DNA from 3 places in the Streptomyces sp. NPDC060002 genome. Region 1 is predicted to be linked to each of the others. Evidence: riboswitches for the same ligand, from Rfam matches in the RefSeq annotation. Region 1 holds a riboswitch; each other region holds the start of a gene.
What was found. A riboswitch is a leader RNA that binds a small molecule or an ion and turns the genes downstream of it on or off. The one in region 1 is predicted to bind cyclic di-AMP.
Positions count from the first base shown of each region.

Region 2: linked by a shared signal. The riboswitch ahead of ACFWBD_RS23525 (transglycosylase family protein) and the one ahead of ACFWBD_RS10440 (transglycosylase SLT domain-containing protein) in region 1 are both predicted to bind cyclic di-AMP.
Region 3: linked by a shared signal. The riboswitch ahead of ACFWBD_RS02445 (LysM peptidoglycan-binding domain-containing M23 family metallopeptidase) and the one ahead of ACFWBD_RS10440 (transglycosylase SLT domain-containing protein) in region 1 are both predicted to bind cyclic di-AMP.

Region 1 covers NZ_JBHWUW010000008.1:87,812-93,224, reverse strand. The annotation lists gene ACFWBD_RS10445 (polyprenyl synthetase family protein) at 58-1,068, opposite strand; cyclic di-AMP (ydaO/yuaA leader) riboswitch at 1,701-1,929, shown strand; gene ACFWBD_RS10440 (transglycosylase SLT domain-containing protein) at 1,933-2,406, shown strand; gene ACFWBD_RS10435 (HAD family hydrolase) at 2,467-3,291, opposite strand; gene ACFWBD_RS10430 (GNAT family N-acetyltransferase) at 3,582-4,646, shown strand; partial or broken gene ACFWBD_RS10425 (glycosyltransferase) at 5,404-5,413, shown strand, end outside.
Region 2 covers NZ_JBHWUW010000027.1:62,222-67,634, forward strand. The annotation lists gene eno (phosphopyruvate hydratase) at 1-709, opposite strand, end outside; gene ACFWBD_RS23525 (transglycosylase family protein) at 1,155-1,871, opposite strand; cyclic di-AMP (ydaO/yuaA leader) riboswitch at 1,875-2,061, opposite strand; gene ACFWBD_RS23530 (transglycosylase family protein) at 2,269-3,282, opposite strand; gene ACFWBD_RS23535 (cytochrome P450) at 3,488-4,783, opposite strand; gene ACFWBD_RS23540 (hypothetical protein) at 4,780-5,413, opposite strand, start outside.
Region 3 covers NZ_JBHWUW010000001.1:527,940-533,352, forward strand. The annotation lists gene ACFWBD_RS02440 (hypothetical protein) at 1-765, opposite strand, end outside; gene ACFWBD_RS02445 (LysM peptidoglycan-binding domain-containing M23 family metallopeptidase) at 1,000-1,992, opposite strand; cyclic di-AMP (ydaO/yuaA leader) riboswitch at 1,997-2,191, opposite strand; gene ACFWBD_RS02450 (alpha-galactosidase) at 2,460-4,535, opposite strand; gene ACFWBD_RS02455 (tyrosine-protein phosphatase) at 4,759-5,413, shown strand, end outside.

The sequences.
Region 1 (5,413 bases):
CCTGCGGTATGACACGAAGGTGACGAGCCGCCGTCCGACCCGTAGGGGTCGCCGGGGTCAGCCCGCCCGGTGGACCACCGCGTCGCAGAGTTCCATCAGCGCCGCCTTCGCGTCGCACTCCCGCAGCGGCGCCAACGCGGACCGCGCTTCCTTCGCGTACCGCACGGTGTCCCGGCGGGCCTGCTCCAGCGCCGGGTGGGCCCGGAGCGCCTCCAGCGCCTCGGTGTGCCGGGCGTCGTCGGTCAGGTCGGAGTCCAGCAGCTCGCACAGGGCGATGTCCTCGGGCAGCGACAGCCGCGCCGCCCGCTCCCGCAGCCGCAGCACGGGCAGCGTGGGAACGCCCTCGCGCAGGTCCGTGCCCGGCGTCTTGCCCGACTCGTGCGAGTCGGAGGCGATGTCCAGGACGTCGTCCGCGAGCTGGAAGGCGACGCCGAGCCGCTCGCCGTACTGCGTGAGCACGTCGACGACCGTGTCGTCGGCGCCGGACATCATCGCCCCGAACCGGCAGGCCACCGCCACCAGCGAACCCGTCTTGCCGCCGAGCACGTCGAGGTAGTGGTCGACCGGGTCCCGCCCGTCCGTCGGACCCGCGGTCTCCAGGATCTGCCCGGTGACCAGCCGCTCGAACGCCTCCGCCTGTACCCGTACCGCCTCCGGCCCGAGGTCGGCCAGGATGTGGGAGGCGCGAGCGAAGAGGAAGTCGCCCGTGAGGACGGCGACGGAGTTCCCCCAGCGGGTGTTGGCGCTGGACACCCCGCGCCGCACGGCCGCCTCGTCCATCACGTCGTCGTGGTACAGCGTGGCCAGGTGGGTCAGCTCCACCACGACGGCCGACGGCACGACACCCGGCGCGTACGGGTCCCCGAACTGCGACGCGAGCACCACGAGCAGCGGCCGGAACCGCTTGCCGCCCGCGCGTACGAGGTGCTGGGCGGCCTCCGTGATGAACGGGACCTCACTCTTGGTGGCCTCGAGCAAGCCTTCCTCGACAGCCGCCAATCCGGCCTGGACATCGGCTTCCAGAGCCTGGTCCCGCACGCTCAGCCCGAACGGCCCGACGACGGTCACGAGGGGTCTCCTGTCTGCTGGTGTCTACTGGCGATTACGCGGTTTGTCGATAGGTCTCTGCCATCACTCAAGTCAGCGTATCCGGTCACGTTTCGATCACCGATAGCCCCCACGTCCCGCGGGCTCGAATGGCTCGCCCGGGAGGCGCCTCGCAGGCCAGGCGCTATCGGATCACGCCCGATATGTTTTCGATCAGCTCATATGAGCGGACATGGAGAGAGTTTCCGGGAAGCGGAGATTCACGTCCCGGACCGGGGCGCCCGTCGAGGTGACGGGCGCGGTCACCCCCTCTTCACGTGACGACCATCACGCATTCCCTTCAGCCTCCCCCTCGACGCGCCGGGGGCAACTCCGGGCGATTTCCCTCCGCGGTCCATTGCCGGTCCTTTAACGATGAGTTGGGGCTATTGCCCGATTCGCCGCTCTTGTGAATGCTGGTGACTTGGCTCACCCCTCAGGGAGATCCGGTCCGACCTCGACGTTCACCGATTCTCCGCACCCCGTAAGCAAGTTGAAGGTTTGCACCCACAAAGGATCAAGCACCTCATAGGTCACAGACCAAGGTCAATAGGGGTGATCTGTGAATCCGGTACTTGTTTCGGACATGTGCTCTCGCATACGTTCCCGGCCTGTCGGGTGGAACGCCGAATCCTGCCGCCGCCCGCACACCCATCGACACCGCTCGGCAGGAGCGGGGGAACCAGGTAAGTCGCCGAAACGGATTTTCCGGATGTCTTGGATACCCGAGATGTTTCGGACAGGCCGGTACGGCTTGGGGTCAAGTCGCGACCGTCAGGACGCGACCGGGCAGCTCCCGCCCGAACCCGACAGCTCACCTCGCAGGCGCCGGAGAGGAAAATCGTCATGCCCGCTGCCGCTCAGCCGCGCCGCAACCGTTTCGTCCGCACGCTCGCCGTCGCCGTCACCGGCGCGGCCGTGCTCGCTCTCCCCGTCCTCGGGGCGACCACCGCCTCCGCGGCGACTCCGGCCGTCTCCACGGCCACCAGCCTCGGCTACGCCAACAACCTCGACGGCTGGATCCGTGCCTCCCTCCAGGTCATGGGGCAGCACGGCATCCCGGGGACGTACAACGGCATCTACCGCAACGTCATCCGCGAGTCCTCCGGCAACCCCAACGCCATCAACCTCTGGGACTCCAACGCGGCCGCGGGCATCCCGTCCAAGGGGCTGCTCCAGGTCATCGACCCGACGTTCCGCGCCTACCACGTCAACGGCACGTCGTGGGACTCGTACGACCCGGTCGCGAACATCACCGCCGCCTGCAACTACGCGGCCGCGCGCTACGGCTCGATCGACAACGTGTTCGGCGCGTACTGACCGTCCCGCCCGGGCCCGGTCGCCGGCGTCGGCAGGCGACAGCCGGTAGCCGGTAGCCGGTTACGGAAACAGTTGTTCGAGGACGACGGCCACGCCGTCGTCCTCGTTCGACGTCGTCACCTCGTCGGCCACCGCCTTGAGTTCCGGATGGGCGTTGGCCATGGCGACACCACGAGCCGCCCAGTCGAACATCGGGATGTCGTTGGGCATGTCCCCGAACGCGACGGTGTCCTCGGGCCGCAGCCCCAGATGTTCGGCGGCCAGGGCCAGACCCGTCGCCTTGGTGATCCCGCAGGGCTGGAGTTCGACCGTGCCCGGCCCCGACATGGTGACCGTGGCCAGCGAACCGACCACCGAGCGGGCCGTCGACGCCAACTCGTCGTCGGACAGCGTGGGATGGCGCAGCAGCACCTTGCTGATCGGCTCGCACCACAGGTCGTCGCGCCGGCCGACGCGCAGGGCGGGCAGTGTCGGGTGCGGCATCCGGTAGCCCGGCTCGATGAGCGTCAGCCCGTCGACACCGTCCTGGTCGACGGCCGCGTACAACTGCCCCACCTCCGCCTCGATCTTGCCGAGCGCGGTCTCGGCCAGCTCCCGGTCCAGGGTGACCGACCACAGCAGACGGTCCGCGCCGGCGTCGTACAACTGCGCGCCCTGCCCGCACACCGCGAGCCCCCTGCTGTGCAGCCGGTCGAGCAGCGGGCGCACCCGGGGCGCGGGCCGTCCCGTCACCACCAGGTGGCGTGCGCCGGCGGCCGCCACCCGCGCGAGCGCGTCGAGCGACCGGTCGGAGAAGGTGTCGTCGCCGCGGAGCAGCGTCCCGTCCAGATCGGTGGCGATGAGGGAGTACGCGGTGCGCGCGGCATATGCGGTGGGTGCGGCCATGATCAGAGAATACGGATCCCAGGCCCCCCGGGTCCGACACGAACCGGCCGACGTTCAGGTCCTGTCCTGTTCTGCCAACTCCCCTTGTGCGCCAGGCTCACGACTGGCTGCCGGCCGACTCGATGAAACGGCTTTCTGGCACATCGCCGGGTTGCGGACGGTTGTAGGCCTCTGCACCGGTTGGCAACAAGATGGGACGCTACCTACCGCGACGCCCGGGTGGAGCGGTACCGTCCAGGTGTCCAGGGGGACTTGATCGGGGGGTCAGGTTGAGCAGTGGGCGCATTCGTGTGCTGAGGCCGCAGGACCTCGGCGAGGGGGAGAGGGAGCGGTGGCGCGCGCTGCGTGCCGCGTCGGCGCTTCCGCGAAACCCCTTCATGGAACCGGAGTTCACCGACGCCGTGGGCCTGGTACAGCCACGCTCGCGGGTGGCGGTGGTGTACGAGGGGCGTGAGCCGGTCGGTTTCCTGCCCCACGAGCGGGGCCTGCTCGGACAGGGCCAGGCCCTCGCGTACGGCGTCTCGGACGCGCAGGGCGCGGTGCTGGCCCCGGGTCTCGGGCTGGACGCCGACGAACTGATGCGGGCATGTGCCCTGTCGAGCTTCGCCTTCGACAACCTGGAGGCGGAGCAAGGGCTGTTCACCCCGCACGCGGCCGAGGAGTACGCCTCCTATGTCATCGACGTCGAAAAGGGTTACGAGACCTACGAGTCCGTGCTGCGCGCCCAGTCGCCGAAGTTCCTGAAGACGACTCTGGCCAAGGAGCGCAGGCTCGGGCGTCAGGTCGGGGAGTTGCGGTTCGTGTTCGACGAACGCGATCCGGCAGCGCTGCGCACGCTCATGGCGTGGAAGTCCGCGCAGTACCGCAGGACCGGCCGCCGGGACCGGTTCGCGCAGGAGTGGATCACCCGGCTCGTGAACGCGCTCTCCGCGACGCGCGCGCCGGAGTGCTCCGGCACTCTCTCCGTCCTGTACGCCGGTGACCAACCGGTCGCCGCGCACTTCGGACTGCGTTCGTCGACCGTCCTGGCCTGCTGGTTCCCTTCGTACGAACCGGAGTTCGCGAAGTTCTCACCCGGCCTGGTGCTGCATCTGCGGATGGCCGAGTCGGCCGCCGCCGAGGGCATCGGCCTGCTCGACCTGGGGCGGGGCGCGGCCGAGTACAAGGACTCGCTGAAGACCGGGGAGCTACCCGTGTACGAGGGAGCGTGGTCGCGTCCGGGGGTGGGCGCCGCGCTCTACTGGCTCAGCCGTGAGCCGTCCCGCCGGGCGCATCACTTCGTGCGCAGCCGGCCGAGGCTCGCCGCGGCGGCCGCACGGGCCTTGAAGGGCGCGGGCCGGCTGCGCCGACCGTGACGGGCGGCGCCGACCGGCCGGTGTGACGGGCGTGAGACAAGGGGGGTTCATGTACCGCGCGGCACGTGCACAGCAGGAGATACAGAGGTTCCTGGACATCGAGCCGGTGCAGGTCGCCGAGCTCGAACTGGACGACGGGGGTGTCCTCAGACCGGCGCCGGGAAGTCCGCCCGTCACGCACGGTGAGGTGTTCGTGCTGGTCAGAAGGGGTGGGCGGCCGATCGGGACGCTGCTCGGGTCGGTACCGGCGGGCGCGGACCCGAAGACCGTCCTCATGAGCCTGGCCACGCACGAACAGGCACCCGGGCCGCCTTCCGCGAGGCCCGCGCACGAGACCGCCCCGACCGCCGCCCCGCCGGCCGCCGTCCCGACCACCGCCGTCCCGACCACCGCCGTCCCGTTCACCACCGTCCCGACCGCCACCGTCCCGACCACCGCCGTCCCGACCACCGCCGTCCCGACCACCACCGTCCCGACCACCACCGTTCCGTTCGCCGCCGTCCCGACCACCGCCGTCCCGACCGCCACCGTCCCGACCGCCACCGTCCCGACCACCGCCGTCCCGACCACCGCCGTCCCGACCACCGCCGTCCCGACCGCCGCCGTCCCGTTCACCACCGTCCCGACCGCCACCGTCCCGACCACCGCCGTCCCGACCACCACCGTCCCGACCACCACCGTCCCGACCACCACCGTCCCGACCACCACCGTCCCGACCGCCACCGTCCCGACCGCCACCGTCCCGACCGCCAGGGTTCCGTTCACCA
Region 2 (5,413 bases), on a different contig from region 1:
CGCCGGGCACGTAACCGGCCTGCTTGATGGCCTCGAGGATGAGGTCGAGCGCGGCGCGGTTGGACTCCAGGTTCGGGGCGAAGCCGCCCTCGTCGCCGAGGCCGGTGGACAGGCCCTTGGTCTTCAGCACCTTCTTGAGGGTGTGGTAGACCTCGGCGCCCCAGCGCAGGGCCTCGGAGAAGGTCTCCGCGCCGATCGGGGCGATCATGAACTCCTGGATGTCCACGTTGGAGTCGGCGTGCGAGCCGCCGTTCAGGATGTTCATCATCGGCACCGGCAGCAGGTGCGCGTTGGGGCCGCCCAGGTAGCGGAACAGCGGCAGGTCGCTGGCCTCGGAGGCGGCGTGGGCGACGGCGAGCGAGACGCCGAGGATGGCGTTGGCGCCGAGCGAGCCCTTGTTGTCGGTGGCGTCCAGGTCGAACATGGCCTGGTCGATCAGGCGCTGCTCGGTGGCGTCGTAGCCGACGAGCTCCGGGCCGATCTGCTCGATGACGGCGAGGACGGCCTTCTCGACACCCTTGCCGAGGTAGCGGTTGGGGTCACCGTCGCGGAGCTCGATGGCCTCGAAGGCACCGGTGGAGGCGCCGGACGGAACGGCGGCACGACCCGTGCTGCCGTCGTCGAGGCCGACCTCGACCTCGACCGTGGGGTTGCCTCGGGAGTCCAGGATTTCCCGGGCTACGACGACGTCGATGGACGGCACGAGCATCTCCTTCTTGGGATGTGACGCTGGTTGTGCGGGGCCCAGGGACCGTGACGATCCCTTGCTGAGCCTTGCGACTAGAGCCTAACCGCCCCGGAGCCGTCGGCAGCCGACCGACCGTCCCGTGGACAGGGAGACCGTACCTATTGTTTCCGCCCGGAACAAAGGGGGTGGCCGAGAAAGGCCGACAGGAAGTGACGAACGGGCAAAGAGAAACCCCGCTCCGGTGCGTACGGGGGAACACGCACCGGAGCGGGGAGCCCGTGGGGACGGGGGGTGACCCTCACGAGGTCTTCAGTGTGCCGACCTCGGATGTGAGGGCGCTGTGGCTTCTCTTGGGGCCAGGTGTCACTTCACGTGCCATGACACTTCAGGCCCAGTGTCACGGCATGTGAAGTTGTCACTTCAGGCGCAGTGTCACTTCAGGCGCAGTGTCACTTCAGGCGCAGTGTCACTTCAGGTGCAGCTGCTGGCCCGGGTAGATGAGGTCCGCTTCGACGACGATGTCCTTGTTCAGCTCGAACAGCTTCGCCCAGCCGCCCTTGACCTTGTGCTTCTCGGCGATGGAGCTGAGGGTGTCGCCCTTGACGACCTTGTACTCGCCGTCGCCCTTCTTGACCTTCTCGCCGGTCGGGGTGGTGACCGTCTTGGAGGCGGCCGGGCGGTCGGTCGAGCGGGAGGCGCTCTGCTCCTCGGTCGAGCGGCTGCTGGTGCCGCCGCTGTTCGACGAGCTGGAGGAACCGGAGGAGCCGGCCGAGCCGGAGCTCGAGGAGCCGGCGCTGCCGCCGTTGTAGGCGGCGCCGGACAGGCCGGTGCCGCAGACCGGCCAGGCACCCTTGCCCTGGCCCGCGAGGACCTTCTCGCCGATGGCTATCTGCTGGGACTTGGAGGCCTGGTCGGCGGTGGAGGCGTAGGCGGTGCCGCCGTACGCGGCCCAGGTGGACGCCGAGAACTGGAGGCCGCCGTAGTAGCCGTTGCCGGTGTTGATGGACCAGTTGCCGCCGGCCTCGCACTGGGCGACCGCGTCCCACTCGGAGGCGGTGGCGGCGGAGGCGCTGCCGGCCGCCATCAGCGGGGCGGCGATGGCGACACCGGTGACGCCGGCGAGCGCGGCGACGCGGGTCGCCTTGGACGGGCGGCGGTGCTTGCCCTTGGCGGAAAACAGCATGGTGGATCCCCTCACCGACGCCTGCGAGGTGAGCTGTCGGGTTCGGGCCGTGTGAGTTGCCCGGCCACGTCCTCGTCCGCCGGAGCGCTGCTCCGTGGGAGGTGTGGCTTCACCCCGAGCCGTTCCGGTCGACCGACCGGCGCGGCACTTACCTTGGGTCCCCCGCTCCTGCCTGCGGCGCTTACGCGACGACTGTTCCCGGGTCGTCGCTGGCAGGATTCGGCGTTGCGACGGCCGGGGCTCGGGTTGCCGAGCGGCCTCGACCGTAGACACGCGATCGGCGGAATTTCAAAGACGATCAGGGCTTCTGAGACTCATCCCACACTTTCACCAAAACGGACATTCGGCGCGAAGCGTGACGTGAACTCCCGCTGTTTTTCTTGGGCTTTGCGCCCTATTACACCCCTGTGTCGAGGGTCTGACCGGCGGCGATGTTGCTCGGGTCGACGCCGATGAGGTCCCTGTTCTCGGCGTAGAGGGCGCGCCATCCGCCGTCGAGGCCAAGGGAGTCGGCGATGGACGCGAGGGAGTCGCCCTCCTGGACGACATAGGTGGCCGCGGCATGCCGGCCGGCGGAGGCGGTGGTGGTGCCGTCCACGCCGGTGTCGGTCGCGCTCTTGGTCGCCGCCTCGTCGGCGGTGGCGCCACGGTGGCGGCCGGAGCCGAGGGAGCTGGTGTCGACGAGGCTCCAAGAGCCCTCATCCTGGCCGGAATTGTCCGAGTCGCCCGTTTCCGGGGTCGCCGTGGGGGAACCGTCGCCCGTCGACCCGTCACCCCGGCCGCCGGAACCGCCGGACGTGCCGGAGTCATCCGTGGCGGCGGAGGAAGAGGACGAAGGGGAGGAAGTGGACGCCGAGGGCGAACCGGAGGAATCGGCGGACGAGTCGGACGATCCCGTCGAGGAGTCACCGCTCGTCGAGGAGCCCGAGGATCCGGACAACCCCCTGGACAGGTCGGACAATCCGGAAGACCCTGATGAGTCGGACGAGTCGGACGAGTCGTCCGCCACGCCGGTGTCCACGTTCAGTGCGCCGTTCTCCTGGGTGAGCCCGGAGGTCAGCCCGCAGGTGCCCCATGCCCCGATGCCGTCGGCCGCGAGCACCTTCTGCGCCACGGCGATCTGCTGGCTGCGGCTGGCCAGGTCCGGGCTCGTCGCGTAGTCGAGGCCGCCGTACGTCTCCCAGTCCTTCTGGGTGAGGCTCAGGCCGCCGTACTCGCCGTCGCCGTCGTCGGCGCTCCACGAGGCGCCGGTCTCGCACTGCGCCACCTTGTCCCACACCGTGCCGTCGGCCGCGCTCGCGCCGGAGGCGGCGAGCAGCGGGATGGCGATGGCGGAGCCCGTCACTCCGGCCGCGACAAGGAGGGCCGGGGCCTGGCGGGGGCGACGGTGACGACCGTTCCCGGAGAGCATGCGAGGGGCCTTTCTCTGGACAGCACTGACCGGCGCGGCGGGTGAGACCGATGTTCCGCGCTGACGAGTGAACGTATCGGCAGACGATCACTTGTCACAAGTTAATGCCGCGCAGATCACGTGAAGATCACAGACTTGAGTGTTGGTCACCTTTGCTCCGCCGAACGGTCACACTCCGGCTGACATCCGGTCAGACATGGACCGCTTATGAGCCGGATTGCACCGGAGTGAACTCGACCGGCAAAGTCCGCAATCCGCGCATGATGAGCCCACCGCGCCACCTCAACTCGGCCGGATCCACGGCCAGTCGGAGGTCGGGCAGCCGGGTCAGGAGGGTGGCCAGCGCGGTCTGGCCCTCCAGCCGGGCCAGCGGGGCGCCCAGGCAGTAGTGGATGCCATGGCCGTAGCCGAGGTGCTGGTTGTCGCGGCGGGACAGGTCGAGGGTGTCGGGGTCCGAGAAGCGCGCCGGGTCACGGTCGGCCGCCGCCAGTACGACGAGGACGGGGTCGCCCGGCGCGATGTCCTGCCCGCCGACGCTCAGCGGCTCGGTCGCGAACCGCCAGGTGGCGAGCTCCACGGGGCCGTCGTAGCGCAGGAGTTCCTCGACGCCGGTTTCGAGGAGGCCGCGGTCGCCGTCGTCCTCGGTGAGCGACCGCTGGAGGCGTTCGCGCTGCTCGGGGTGGGTGAGGAGGGCGTAGGTGCCGTTGCCGATGAGATTGACGGTCGTCTCGAAGCCGGCGAACAGCAGGATGAAGGCCATGGCGGCGGCCTCGTTCTCGGTGAGGTGCTCGCCATGGTCCGAGGCGCGGATCAGACCGGAGAGGAGGTCCTCGCCGGGAGCCGGGTCGGCGGGGAGCTCCGCGCGCTTGCGGTGGATGAGCTCCAGCAGGTACCCGCGCATCTTCTTCACCGACCGCGCGACCCCGCCCCTCGGGCCCCCGCCGTGCCGGATCATCATCCCCGCCCAGTCGCGGAAGTCGTCCTGGTCCTCGCGGGGGACGCCCAGGAGGTCGCAGATCGCGTAGATGGGGAGAGGAAAGGCGAAGTCGTGGATGAGGTCGGCACCGCCCTCGGCGGCGAACCGGTCGATGAGCTGATCCGTCAGCTCCTGGACGCGCGGCGCGAACTCGGCGACCCGGCGGGGCGTGAAGGCCTTGCTGACGAGCCGTCGCAGCCGGGTGTGGTCCGGCGGGTCGATGTTGAGCAGATGCGTCATCAGCTCGGCCTTGCGCTCACCGGGGATGCCGGTCTTGCCCTTGGCGTGCGCCGGTTCGTCATGATGCGCCGGGTTCTTGGAGAGCCGCTGGTCGGCGAGGGCCTGTTTCGCGTCGCCGTACCGGGTGACCAGCCAGGCCTCGACACCACTGGGCAACACGGTGCGGTGCACGGGCGCGTGCTCGCGCAGCCAGGCGTAGGCGGGGTAGGGGTCGGTCGCGAACTCCCAGGTGAAGAGTTCGGGAGCGGTGCTGTCCGGGTTGTCTGTGTCGGGCTGCTCGGTCACTCCTTGACCGTAGCGGTGTCCTCGACGTGTTCCGCGAGGGCCTTCCGCGCGCCGGGGTGCCCCATGTCGGCGGCCTTGCGGTACCAGAGGGTGGCCTCGCTGAAGTTGCTCTGTTTGTCGAGGAGGAGGGCGAGGCGATAGGCGGCGTAGGCGTCGCCGTCGGCGCAGCCCTGTTCGTAGTCCGTGCGGGCCTGCTCCAGGAGCCCCATCTTCTCCAGTACGGCACCGTGGTGGGCCGCGTCCAGGGGGTGGCCGGCGTTGAAGTACTCCGCGGCGTCGTCCAGGCTCTGGCGCGGCTCCTGGGCGTCACTCAGCAGACGTGCGGCCTTCCCGTCTCCGGAGGCGGCGGCACGGGTGAGCAGTACCTCGGCCAGTTCGGCCTCGAAGCGCAGCAGGAAGTACACGGCAGCGCTCCGGGCGACCGGGGCGTACCCGCCCGCCTCGGCCTCCGTGTAGTGGCGCGACGCCCTGCTCAACTCACCCTGCCCGAGCAACAGGTCCCCCAGTCGGTGTGCCGCCGCCATGTCACCGCCGTGCGCCGCCCTGCTCAGCGCTTGCTCTGCCAGGGCGAGGTGGGCCTCCCCGACCAGTCTCGTCTCGTGACCGTCCGGATTCCGCTCCGCCGCGCTC
Region 3 (5,413 bases), on a different contig from region 1:
ACCGTCGGCGAAGGTGGTCCCGGCGGCGGTGTGCGCCAGCACCTCGGCACGGCCGTCGGAGTCGAGGTCGTAGACGGTGACGTTGTCGTCGTTGCGGTAGCCGCCGATCGCCGTGGACCCGCTGATCGCGGCGGGCGCCGGGTCGTTGGCGCCGTTCCCGCCGGCCTGGGTGTAGGAGCCGGGGCCGAGGTCGACCCGCCACAGGCGCTCGCCGGTGAGCGTGTACGCCTCCAGCAGGTCCGGCCGGTCGCGGGTCCCGGACAGCCGGCTGACGACGAGCTCGTAGCGTCCGTCGCCGTCGAGGTCACCCGGCCAGGCGTGCTGCACGGTGTAGCCGTCGGCGCCGGCCAGCGGGATCTCGGCGTAGCCGTCGGTGAGGAGCAGGGCTGCCGGACTCGGCTTCTGCACATGCCCGTCGACGACGGCGCGGACGGTGTACGTCCCCGTCCCCCGGCTGTCGTCCTGATAGGTCGTCGATTTCCTGATCGGCTCCCGGTTGAGGCGGCGGCCGTTCTTGTAGACGTTGAAGGCGATGGCGTCGCCGTACCGCGCGTATTCGGTGCCGAGCAGCCGCCAGCTGAGGAAGGTCCCGTCGCCTGACGGGGTGGCGACCAGGCCGCGGTCGAGGTTCTCGACGATCCGGCGCGGGGTCCCGGCGGCGTGCCCGGGAGGCGCGGAGACGAGTCCGGCCAGCAGGGCCGCGACGGTGACGGCGGCCGCGGCGGCGGCGCCCTTGATGACGATGCGTCGGTCGACGCCGGACACAGGACCTCCGAGGAGCGATAGAAAGCGCTTGCTCACTGACGGGGATCACTGTGTCCCCACTCTGTCCCACCTGTCGATGGGGCGAGAAGGGCTGCCACAAGAACGCAATAGAACGATCATGAACGCGCGAACTCCCACACCGGCGCCGCCCGGACACGCCGAAGGCCGGACCCGGGGATCGGGGTCCGGCCTTGGGCCGCGTGTCAGGCGGGAGGTCGTCGGAGTCGGAGGGGATCAGCCGACGGAGACGCCGTGCGAGCGGAGGTAGGCGATCGGGTCCACGTCGGAGCCGTAGTCCGGGGTGGTGCGGATCTCGAAGTGCAGGTGCGGGCCGGTCACATTGCCGGTCGCGCCGGAGAGGCCGACCTGCTGGCCCGCGGTCACGGTCTGGCCGGCCGAGACGGAGAGCTGGGACAGGTGGGCGTACTGGGCGTAGTAGCCGTCGGCGAGCTTGATGACGACCTGGTTGCCGTACGCGCCGCCCCAGCCCGCGGAGACGACGGTGCCCGCACCCACGGCCTTGAGGGTGGTGCCGGTCGGGACGACGAAGTCGGTGCCGGTGTGGTAGCCGCTGGACCACATGCTGCCGGCCGTGTGGTAGGCGGTGCCGACGGTGGCGCCCCCCACCGGCAGCGTGTAGCCGCTGGAGGTACCGGTGCCGCTCTCGGCGGCCTGGGTGACCGTCTTCGAGGAGGACGAACCGGACGACGAGGAGGAAGAGGAGGAAGAGGAGGAAGAGGACGACGACTTGGTTCCGGACGCCTTCGACTTCGACGAGGAGGACGAGGAGGACGAGGAGGAACCGGAGGACGAGCCGGTGCCGCCGGTCGCGGAGGTCGCGGCCTTCTTGCCGATGGAGAGCTTCAGTCCGGGGTGGATCAGCGACGGGTCGCCGCCGACGGCCTGACGGTTGTCCTGGTAGAGCTTCTGCCAGCCGCCGCTGACGTTCTGGTCGTCGGCGATCTTCGAGAGATAGTCGCCGGACCGCACGGTGTAGGTCTTCGCCGTCGTGGCGGTGGCCGTCTTCTGCGCCACCGGCACGGACTGCACGGCCTTTTCCGGAACGGCCTGGGAAGCCGACTGGGAGACGGACTGCGCGGGGGCCGCGTGAGCGCCGGCGGCACCTATGAGCGGAAGGGCGAGCGCGGCGCCGCCGGTTCCGGCGACGGCGATGGAGCGAGTGAAGCGCTGGGGCTTCGGACGGCGGTGCTTACCCTTCGCGGGCATGGCGAATTCCTCTCCGGCGCCTGCGAGGTGAGCTGTCGGGTGCGGACTGGAGATGTCCGGCCGCGCCGAGGCGCGGCTTTACCCCAAAGCCTGTTCCGGAGACCGGAACAGGCGGTTGTGCCTGTGGGTCCCCCGCTCCTGCCACGTACGGGTGAGTGCGCGGGTTCCGGGCGGTGGCAGGATTCGGCGTCCGTCCGGATTGGTGTGGAACGTAAGCGACCAGGACGCACAGGGACAAGCAGAGGTTGTGCTGTTAACGCCTTTCTCTTGATCCGCTGCGAGATTCCCCGGTCACACTGCGTGAGTCAAAGGGCTCGTTCATCGGCAAGCACCCTTGAAAGCATGCGAATTACGTGGACATGGCGAACGACGCACGGTCACGGATATGACGCTGCTCACGTGACGGCTCTCCAGGTTCCTTTATTCCAGAGCGAGTTGGAACGAAGGATCCAATTCGGACAGAAACCTCAGATGCGACGCAGCCGGATAACCGTCGCATCAAGGTCGCCCCGCAGTGCGGTACGCAGTCCGTGGTGCAGCAGCACCGCCCCTCGGTGGACTTCGCCCGTTTCACGGCATTCGTACGACGCTGTCGGGTCGAGTCCGCGCAGCCGCAGCGCCGGAACGGGCTCGCCGAACCGCTGCGCCTGGAGCCAGGCGAGGACGACACTCTCGTCACCGCGCACATACTGGACGGCGCTCAGGCCGCCCGCCGGGGGCCGCAGCCGGTAGAGGTCGCCCTGCTGCACGAGGGGCCGGATCTCCTTGTAGAGGTCCACCCACCGACGCGCCTCGGCGAGCTCCTCCTCGCTCCACTCGGAGAGGTCCCCGCCGACGCCGAGCACGCCGGCCATGGCGCTGACGAACCGGAAGCGCAGCGAGCTGACCCGGCCGTTGAGCTGGGTGTTGGGACTGTCGGTGACCCACGCAGCCATGACCCGGGCGGGGTGGATCTGACTGAAGCCGTGCTGGATGTCGAGCCGGTCGAGCGGATCGGTGTTGTCGGAGGTCCACACCTGGTCGGTGCGGCTCATGATCCCGAGGTCGATGCGCCCGCCGCCGCCGGAGCAGGACTCGAAGGCGACCCCGGGGTGGGCCGCCCGCAGCCGGTCCAGGAGCGCGTACAGAGCCCGGACGTGGTCGACCCAGAGGCGCTGCGGGTAGGGGTCGTCCGGCCAGCCGGCGTCGGTGAAGCAGCGGTTGAAGTCCCACTTCACATAGTCGACGGGCGCGCTGGAGAGGAGTCCGTGGAGCTGCTCCCAGAGGTACTCCTGGACGTCCTCGCGCGCGAGGTTCAGCACGAGCTGATTGCGGAATTCCGTCCGCTTTCGTCCCGATTGGAACTGCACCCAGTCGGGGTGGGCCCGGTACAGCTCGCTGTCCGGGTTGACCATCTCGGGCTCGACCCAGATGCCGAACTGCATGCCGAGGCCGTGCACGTAGTCGGCGAGGGGCTTCAGTCCGCCCGGGAACCGGTCGGGGTTGGGCTGCCAGTCGCCGAGCCCGGCATGGTCGCCGGTGCGCGCCCCGAACCAGCCGTCGTCGACGACGAAGAGCTCCACGCCCATCGCGGCGGCCCGCCGGGCGAGCGTGCCCTGCTGCTCCTCGGAGATGTCGAAGTAGGTGGCCTCCCAGGAGTTGAACAGCACCGGCCGGTCCTGTTCGGCATCCGGGACGACGTACGCGCGCTGGTAGGCGTGCCAGGTGCGGCTCGCACCGCCGAAGCCGGCGTCGCTCCACAGTCCGGCGAAGACCGGTGTGGTGAAGGACTCCCCCGCGGCCAGCCGCAGCAGACCCGAGTCGTCGTACCCGGCGCCCCCGGTGATCTGTACGCGCGCGTCCGGGAGTTGGGCGACGGCGATCCGCCAGGAACCCGACCAGCCGAGGGCGCAGCCGTAGACCTCGCCGCGCTCCTCGGTCGCGTCGGTGTCCAGGGCGACCCAGGGCAGGTGCTGGTGCCCGGTGTGGCCGCGGCGGCTGCCGATGACCTGCTCCCCGTAGGTGAGGGGGGACCGGGTGAGCCGGGACTCGGCGGCCCAGCGGCCGTGCAGCTGCGACAGCCGCCAGTCGTCGCGCTCGGGCAGGGTCCAGGTGGCGGAGTCGGCGCGCAGCAGCTCCAGCGGCCGCTCACCGTCGTTGCGCAGGGTCGTCCAGCGCTCGACGACATCGCCCCGCATCCGGTAGTGCAGGGTGACGGTCAGCCCGGCGTCCCGGAACCGCAGCCGCAGCTCGCCGCCGTCGGCCTCGAAGCCCTCGTAGGACCACTCGGTGCCGCGTCGCTCGTCGGTGCGCACGGACAGGGCGGGCCGGACGAAGCGGGGTCCGCCCTCGACCGGGTACTCCTCCCGGCCGTCGAGCGGGGACTCGAAGGACGCCCCGCGCTCCGACGGCGGATGGCCGGCGAGCGCCTCGGCGTCCGCGAGCGCGATGCCCGGGCCCCAGTGCAGGTGGACCAGCTCGTCGCCCTCGGTGAGGTGGAGGGCGTAGCTGCTCGTCGGCCCGGAAAGGAGCCAGGTGCGGCCGTTGTCGGCGATCTCGGGCATCAAACCCCCACTGATTCGAACAGGTGCGATCAAGCACCAACATCATCGAATGCGGCCGGCCTGCCGGGCAACTTTCGGTGGACAACTCTTCACCTGGGCAGACGTGCGCGGTACCGCCCTGTGGACAACCCGTTGCCCGGGGAATCCATGTCGTATCGTCGGGGAGATGTCCCGTCGGCCACCACGAGCCGCGCCGACGGAGACCGGCAGCGAGGGAGCCCCCGTGACGCAGCAGATCCCGTCGACCGAGCCCGAGCTGGCCGCTGTGCGCAACTTCCGGGATGTGGGCGGTCTGCCGACCGTCGACGGCCGTAGGGTGCGGCACGGCGCGCTGTTCCGCAGCGGACATCTCGCGCACGCGACCGACGAGGACGCCGCGTTCCTCTCCGGCCTGGGCCTGCACACGATCTTCGACTTCCGCAACGCCGCGGACCAGAAGCTGGAGGGCCCGGACGTCGAACTGCCGGGCGTGCGCAATGTGAACCTGCCCCTGTCGGACCCCGCGGACGGCTCCGAGTTCTGGAAGATGGTGCGCGACGGCGAGATCGACCAGCTGCGCGCGATCCTCGGCGACGGCAAGGCCGCCGGCCGGATGATCGCCTCCTACCGCTCGATCATCAGGGAGCGGACGGCCGAGCACGCGCGGGTGCTGCACTCGCTCGCCGAGGACAGCGTCCCGGCCCTGATGCACTGCGCGGCGGGCAAGGACCGCGCCGGCCTGTCCATCGCGGTGACGCTGCTCGCCCTGGGCGTGGAGCGTGAGGCGATCCTCGCCGACTACCTGGAGTCCAACGCCAAGCACCGCCGTTACCGGGTGCGCCGCAGCGCCACCTCCGCCGAGGCCTACTCCCCCGAGGTCATGGAGCTGCTCGCTCCCC